DNA from 2 places in the Roseateles sp. GW821-FHT09H11 genome. Region 2 is predicted to be linked to the other one. Evidence: riboswitches for the same ligand, from Rfam matches in the RefSeq annotation. Region 2 holds a riboswitch; the other holds the start of a gene.
The links. A riboswitch is a leader RNA that binds a small molecule or an ion and turns the genes downstream of it on or off. The one in region 2 is predicted to bind cobalamin.
Positions count from the first base shown of each region.

Region 1: it holds a riboswitch for cobalamin, as region 2 does, so the genes downstream of both, AC07PR_RS09375 (TonB-dependent receptor domain-containing protein) here and AC07PR_RS16980 (TonB-dependent receptor domain-containing protein) in region 2, are expected to answer to the same signal.

Region 1 covers NZ_JBWKOA010000002.1:506,973-510,369, reverse strand. Annotated here, with positions in the region: gene AC07PR_RS09385 (beta-ketoacyl-ACP synthase III) at 1-369, opposite strand, end outside; gene AC07PR_RS09380 (GMP reductase) at 615-1,592, shown strand; cobalamin riboswitch at 1,756-2,008, shown strand; gene AC07PR_RS09375 (TonB-dependent receptor domain-containing protein) at 2,091-3,397, shown strand, end outside.
Region 2 covers NZ_JBWKOA010000005.1:15,323-18,719, forward strand. Annotated here, with positions in the region: partial or broken gene pth (aminoacyl-tRNA hydrolase) at 129-734, shown strand; gene AC07PR_RS16975 (hypothetical protein) at 940-1,449, shown strand; cobalamin riboswitch at 1,445-1,713, shown strand; gene AC07PR_RS16980 (TonB-dependent receptor domain-containing protein) at 1,839-3,397, shown strand, end outside.

The DNA of each region.
Region 1 (3,397 bases), on a different contig from region 2:
GCAGAACACCGCGTCCACGTCCTCGGGCTTCCTGCCCGCCGCCGCCAGCGCCTTGCGCGACGCGTCGACCGCGATCTCCGCCATCAGCGACAGCTGGTCGTCCGCCCGTTCCTCGAAGCGCGGGTACATGCGCGTCGGGTCCAGCACGCCTTCCTTCTCGATCACGTAGCGCTGCTTGATGCCCGAGGCCTTCTCGATGAACTCCACGTTCGAGTGCACCAGCGCCTCGCGCGTGCCGGCGGCGATGGCCTCGGCGTGCTCGGCGTTCTGCAGGTCCACGTAGCGGTTGAACGAGTCCACCAGCTCGGCGTTGGTGATGACGTGCGGGGGCTGGTAGAGACCGGTGCCGCTGATGACGACGGAATGCATGTGGCTTGTCTTCTGATGTCGCCCGTTGCAGGGCCAAGGGGGCGAAGTTTAGCGAACTGCGCCCAAAAGCCCCCGATCGATGCATGCTGCACCGCAGCGCGGCGCGGACTTCCCGCAGCACGCGTAGAATGGGTCACCGGGCCCAAATTTTGGGACTCGGTTTTTTTTGGCCGGGTCCCAAGTCAAGCGCTCGCAGCCCAGGGCGTGCACTGCATCAACGCAGCCCGACTTTGCGACTTTGGACCATGGAAATCTTTGACTACGACAACATCCTGCTGCTGCCGCGCAAGTGCCGCGTGAACAGCCGCAGCGAGTGCGACACCTCCGTCGAGTTCGGCCCCCGCCGCTTCAAGCTGCCGGCGGTGCCTGCGAACATGAAGACGGTCGTCGACGAGTCCATCACCGAATGGCTGGCCGCCAACGGCTACTTCTACGTGATGCACCGCTTCGACCTCGATGCGATCGCCTTCGCCCGCACGATGCGCGACAAGGGCCTGCTGGTCTCGCTCAGCGCCGGCGTCAAGGAGGCGGATTACGCCCTCATCGACCGCCTGGGCGCCGAGGGTCTCGGCGCCGACTACATCACCATCGACATCGCCCACGGCCACGCCGATGCCGTGCAGCGCATGATCGGTCACATCAAGCACAAGCTGCCCGACACTTTCGTCATCGCCGGCAACGTCGGCACGCCCGAGGGCGTCATCGACCTCGAGAACTGGGGCGCCGACGCGACCAAGGTCGGCATCGGTCCGGGCAAGGTCTGCATCACGCGCTTGAAGACCGGTTTCGGCACCGGCGGCTGGCAGCTTTCGGCGTTGAAGTGGTGTGCCCGCGTCGCGACGAAGCCGATCATTGCCGACGGCGGCATCCGCCATCACGGCGACATCGCCAAGAGCGTGCGTTTCGGTGCCGCGATGGTGATGATCGGCTCGCTCTTCGCGGGTCACGAGGAATCGCCGGGCAACACCGTCGAGGTCGACGGCAAGCGCTACAAGGAGTACTACGGCTCCGCGTCCGACTTCAACAAGGGCGAGTACAAGCACGTCGAGGGCAAGCGCATCCTCGAGCCCGTGAAGGGCCACCTCGCCGACACGCTGCGCGAGATGGAGGAGGACCTGCAGAGCTCCATCTCCTACGCCGGCGGCCGCAGCCTCGGCGACCTGCGCAAGGTGAACTACGTGGTCCTCGGCGGAGAAAACGCCGGCGAACACCTGTTCATGTAAGGACCAGGCCCGCGGACAGCGAGCGCTGGTGGGGCCGGAATGATGCGAGGGGTTCCCGGAGGGATGCCCCTCGCGTCGTGGAGTGCCCGCGCCAGGCCTCACGCAGGAGTGCCCGCTCCAGCCCTCCCGCAGTTCAGGGAGCGCAGCGCCCTCCGCCCCTCCCGCTATGATGCCGCCCGTTGGTGCTCGCGCCCGGCTCCCTGCCGGCGCAGTTCAACGGGAATCAGGAGGGGCCGCACCCGCGCGGTCGTGGCCCCAACCTGAGCTGCCCCCGCAACGGTAAGCGGAAGGCGCGCCTCTTCTGAAAGCTGAGAGCGCGCGGCTCGTGTCTGAAAACCACTGGACGGTCGTCCGGGAAGGCAACACGGGTTCATTCTTCCGACAGCCCGGATACCGGCCAACAGGCGGATCGTCGCCGTCCCTCCAGGGGGATGGTGCGTCCATTCCGCATGCGGCCGCGGGGAAGCGGCCGTCTGCCGCTGCTCATCCGATTCCGACATGCAAGCCTCTTCTCCCCGCGCCGCGTTGCGCGCCGTCGCCCGTGCTTCCGCGACCGCGCTGGTCGCCCTGCCCGCCCTGTCCATCGTCTCGACGGGCGCCTTCGCGCAGTCTTCGCTCGATCCCGTCGTCGTCATCGGCACCCGCGAGCCGCAGGCGCTGAGCAAGAGCGTGGCCGACGTCGTCCTGATCGACCGCGACACCCTGCGCGACAGCGGCGCCGCCAGCGTCGAAGAGGTCCTGCGCCGCTACGCCGGCCTGCAGGTCCTGCAGAACGGCGGTCCCGGACAGACCGCCGGCTACCTGCTGCGCGGCACCAACACCAACAGCACCATCGTGATGATCGATGGTCTGCGCGTCGGCTCCGCGACGCTGGGCCAGGCGGCCTTCGAGTCGATGAGCCTCGACCAGATCGAGCGCATCGAGGTGCTGCGCGGTCCCGCCTCGGGCCTGTACGGCTCGGACGCGGTCGGCGGCGTGATCCAGATCTTCACGAAGCGGGGTCAAGGCCCGCTGAACATCACCGCCGGCGTCGCCGTCGGCGAGTACGACTCGCGCAAGGCGGACTTCGCGCTCAGCGGCGCGCAGGCCGGCTTCGACTACGCGGCCAGCATCGGTCGCGAGACCAGCGACGGCGTGTCGTCGATCCGCCCGAACGACATCAACGGCTACTACAACCCCGACCGCGACGGCTTCCGCCGCACGTCGGCCACGGCGCGGCTGGGCTTCACGCCGGCCGAGGGGCATCGCATCGGCGTCAGTGCCTCGCAGAACAAGCTCAACGCGCAGTACGACAGCGCCAATTTCAATCCGCCGGACTTCCTGCCGGATGCGTCGCCGGACTTCCGCAACCGGCTGACGACCCGCGTGGTCAGTGCCGATTACCGCGGCACGCTGTCGCCGATCTGGACGACGACCGTGCTGGCGACGCACGGCATCGACGACTCGCGCTCCGGCGCGCCGGATCCCGTGCCGTTCAAGACGACCCGTGATCAGGCCACCTGGCAGAACGCCCTGCGCCTGGCGCCGGACCAGCAATTGCTGCTCGCCTACGAGCATCTGTCGGAGAAGGCCGAAGGCGTCGTGACGGATGCGCTCAAGCGCAACAACAACGCCTACATCGCCGGCTACACGGGCCAGTTCGGCGCGACCTCGCTGCAGGCCAACCTGCGCCGCGACGACAACTCCGCCTACGGCGGCTTCACGACCGGCACGCTGGGCGCGAGCTACGCGATCACCGAGACCCTCAAGGTGCGCGCGCTCGCCAGCACCAGCTTCCGCGCGCCGACCTTCAACGACCTGTACTT
Region 2 (3,397 bases):
CTCCGGACGCTGGCCTGACGAGGTCTGCGTTCGTTGCCGGGAGGCCCCCTTCAGGGTGGCTTCCCTCCAAAGAAGGCCCCGCTCGCGGGGCCTTCTGCTTTTGAGCTCGACACTGATAATCGCGCCCCATGATTCGTCTCTTTGTCGGCCTGGGCAATCCCGGCCCTGAATACGAGGACACCCGCCACAACGCCGGGTTCTGGTGGATCGATGCGCTGGCGCGCGGCCTGAAGGTCACGCCGCAGCTGGACACCAAGTACTTCGGCCTGGTCGCGCGCGTGAACGATGCACCGGGCGCCTCCGGTCCGATCTGGCTGCTGCAGCCGATGACCTACATGAATCTCTCGGGCAAGTCGGTGGCGGCGCTGGCGCGCTTCTTCAAGATCGCGCCGGAGGAGATCCTGGCGATCCACGACGAGCTCGAGATCGCGCCCGGAGAACTCAAGCTCAAGCAGGGCGGCGGCAACGCTGGCCACAACGGGCTGAAGGACATGCAGGCCCAGCTGGGCAGCGGCGACTTCTGGCGCCTGCGCCTGGGCATCGGCCATCCGGGCCACAAGGGCGAGGTCGCCGGCTACGTGCTGCGCAAGCCGCCGGTGGCCGAGCGCCAGGCGGTCGAGGACTGCATCGGCAAGTCGCTCGAGGCCTTCAAGCTGATGACGGGCGGCGACATGGCCAAGGCCGTGGCGCTGCTGCATGCCAAGCCGCCCCGGCCCAAGCCGCCCAGACCTGCCAATCTGCCCGCCAATCTGCCGACGACCCTGCCGCCCAAGCCCGGTGCCGCAGGCGCCGCGCCGACGGCTGGCGCCCCGGTTGCCGGCACGGTGGTGACCGCGGCCTCGACGGCCGCAGCCATGGCAGCCGCTGCAATCCCTGCCCCTGGTCCTGTGCCTTCCCCGGCAGTTCCCCCTGCCCCACCCCCTATCCCCGGAGACTGACATGCCCGCGCGCGCCGCCCTGATCCTGACGACTGCTGTTCTGGTCCTCATGCTTGGCGCGGCGAACGCGCAGGACGTGCCCAAGGCGCCCCCGCAGCAGGAGCGGACCTTCGGCTTCTACCGCTGCGGCCCGGAGGGTCAGGACTTGCGCGACAGCCCCTGCCCCGAAGGACAGGGCCGCAAGGCCGAGGTCCCGAAGGACCCGGTCGATCCCAAGGAGGCCGACGCCGCGCGCAAGCGCACGGCCGCCGAGACGCGCGACCTGGCCGCGCGCGAGCGTGAGCGCGAACGCCAGTCGGCGAAGGCGCCGCCCAAGGCCGCCGGCATCGACGGCCGCCTGCCGGGACAGCGCGCCGCGAAGCCGGCGAAACCCGCGGATCCGAAGAAGCCCAAGCCCAAGGATCCGAAGAAGCCGCCGAAGAAGAAGCCCAAGGTGCCGAAGTCACCGGATGGCGCGCTGCAGCCCAAGCCCACGACGAGCGACAGCACCACGACGCCCGCAGCTCGCTAGAATGCGCGCCGTTGGTGCTCGTGCGGACATTGCGTCCGTGCAGTTAAACGGGAATCAGGAAGTGGTCGCATCCCCGATGCGCGAACCAACCTGAGCTGTCCCCGCAACGGTAAGTGGCCGCCGGTCGCGCGCCCGGGATCCTGAAGAGGGAACACCGGGCGGCAGCCGGCACTGCCTGTCCCCACGTCCACTGGCGCCTCTGCGCTGGGAAGGACACAGGCAGCGGCCACCAGCCCGGATACCGGCCAACAGGTGGCGTCTCCAGCCGATCGCGCGACGCGTCCTTCGTGAGCTTTCACAAGGACGACCCGACGACGAGCCGGCGACGCCGTTTCTCAGAGGCCCTGCGGGTGAGCAGGCGTCTGAACTCCGTCGTTGGTCCGTTCCTCATGCTTCCGTTCGTTTCGCGCGCGCGCGCTGGTGCCCGCTCGCTGCCTGCCCTCACCCCGATGGCGCTCGCCCTGTCGACGCTCCTGGCGCTCCCGGCGCTCCCGGCGCTCGCGGCGTTCTCCACGGCCGCGGCCGCGGCCGCGCAGTCCGCCCCCTCCTCCGCTTCCCCCGCGGCCTCCCCCACCGTCAGCCCTTCGAGCCGGCTCGACGACGTCACCGTCACCGGCACGCGCAGCCCGATGAAGCTGTCCGACGTCGCGGCCGACCTGACCGTCATCAACCGCGACACCATCGAGCGCCAGGGCTTCGGCAACATCGCCGCGCTGCTGCGCAACGTCGCCGGCCTGCAGATGACCAGCAACGGCGGGCCGGGCAATTCGACCTCCGTCTTCGTGCGCGGCGCCGAGACCCGGCACACCGTGGTCCTGATCGACGGCGTGCGCGTGGACGGCCAATCCTCCGGCGGCGCCAGCTGGCAGAACCTGCCGGTCTCGCAGATCGAGCGCATCGAGGTCCTCAAGGGCCCGGCCAGCGCGCTGTACGGCTCCGACGCCATCGGCGGCGTGGTGCAGATCTTCACGCGCCGGGGAGCGGGCCGCACGCAGCTGGACCTCGGCCTCGGCGGCGGCAACCTCGGCCAGGTGAAGGCCGACGTCGGCATCAGCGGCGGCACGGCGGACTTCGACTACGCCGGCTCGCTCGCGCTGGATCGCGGCACCGGCTTCAACGCCTACCTGAACACGGCGGCCCGGAGCTACAACCCCGACGCCGACGGCTGGCGCAACTACAGCGGCAGCCTGCGCCTGGGCGGTCGCGTGGCCGACGGCCAGCGCCTCGAGTTCATCGGCTTGAAGAGCCGCACCAACGCCGGCTACGACGCCGGCAAGAACGCCGACGACCGCGGCATCACCGAGACGCTGGCGGGCAAGCTGAGCCTGAACTCCACCTGGTCCTCCGCGCTGTCGACCCAGCTGTCGGCGGGTCAGTCCGAAGAGAACTACGAGACCAAGCCGAGCTCGCCCTACCTGACGAAGACGCGCATCCGCAGCGCCTCGCTGCAGGGCTTCTACCGGATCAACGAGCAACATCAGCTCAACGCCCTGCTGGAGCGTCGCGAAGATCGCCTGGTCAACACCGACCTCGTCGGCGGCGGCAAGGGCGACCGCGACCAGAACGCGCTCGGCCTGAGCTACCTCGGCACGCTCGGCGCCTTCAGCCTGCAGGCGCACGGCCGGCATGACGACGACAGCGAATTCGGCGGCATCGACACCGGCAGCCTGGCGGCGGGCTTCAAGATCGGCGGCGGCTGGCGCGTGACGGCCTCGGCCGGCAATGCGTTCCGGGCCCCCACGCTCTATCAGCGCGGCAGCGTCTACGGTCCCGACACGACCAAGGCCGGCGTGGAGGCACTCCGCCCCGAGCGCGCGCAGAACCGCGAAGCCGGGCTGGCGTGGGCGCAAGGGAACGTCGACTTCTCGGTCACGACCTTCCACAACCGCGTCACCGACCTGATCGCCTTCGGCGCGGCGGGGACCTGCCGCTCGACGACCGGCTGCTA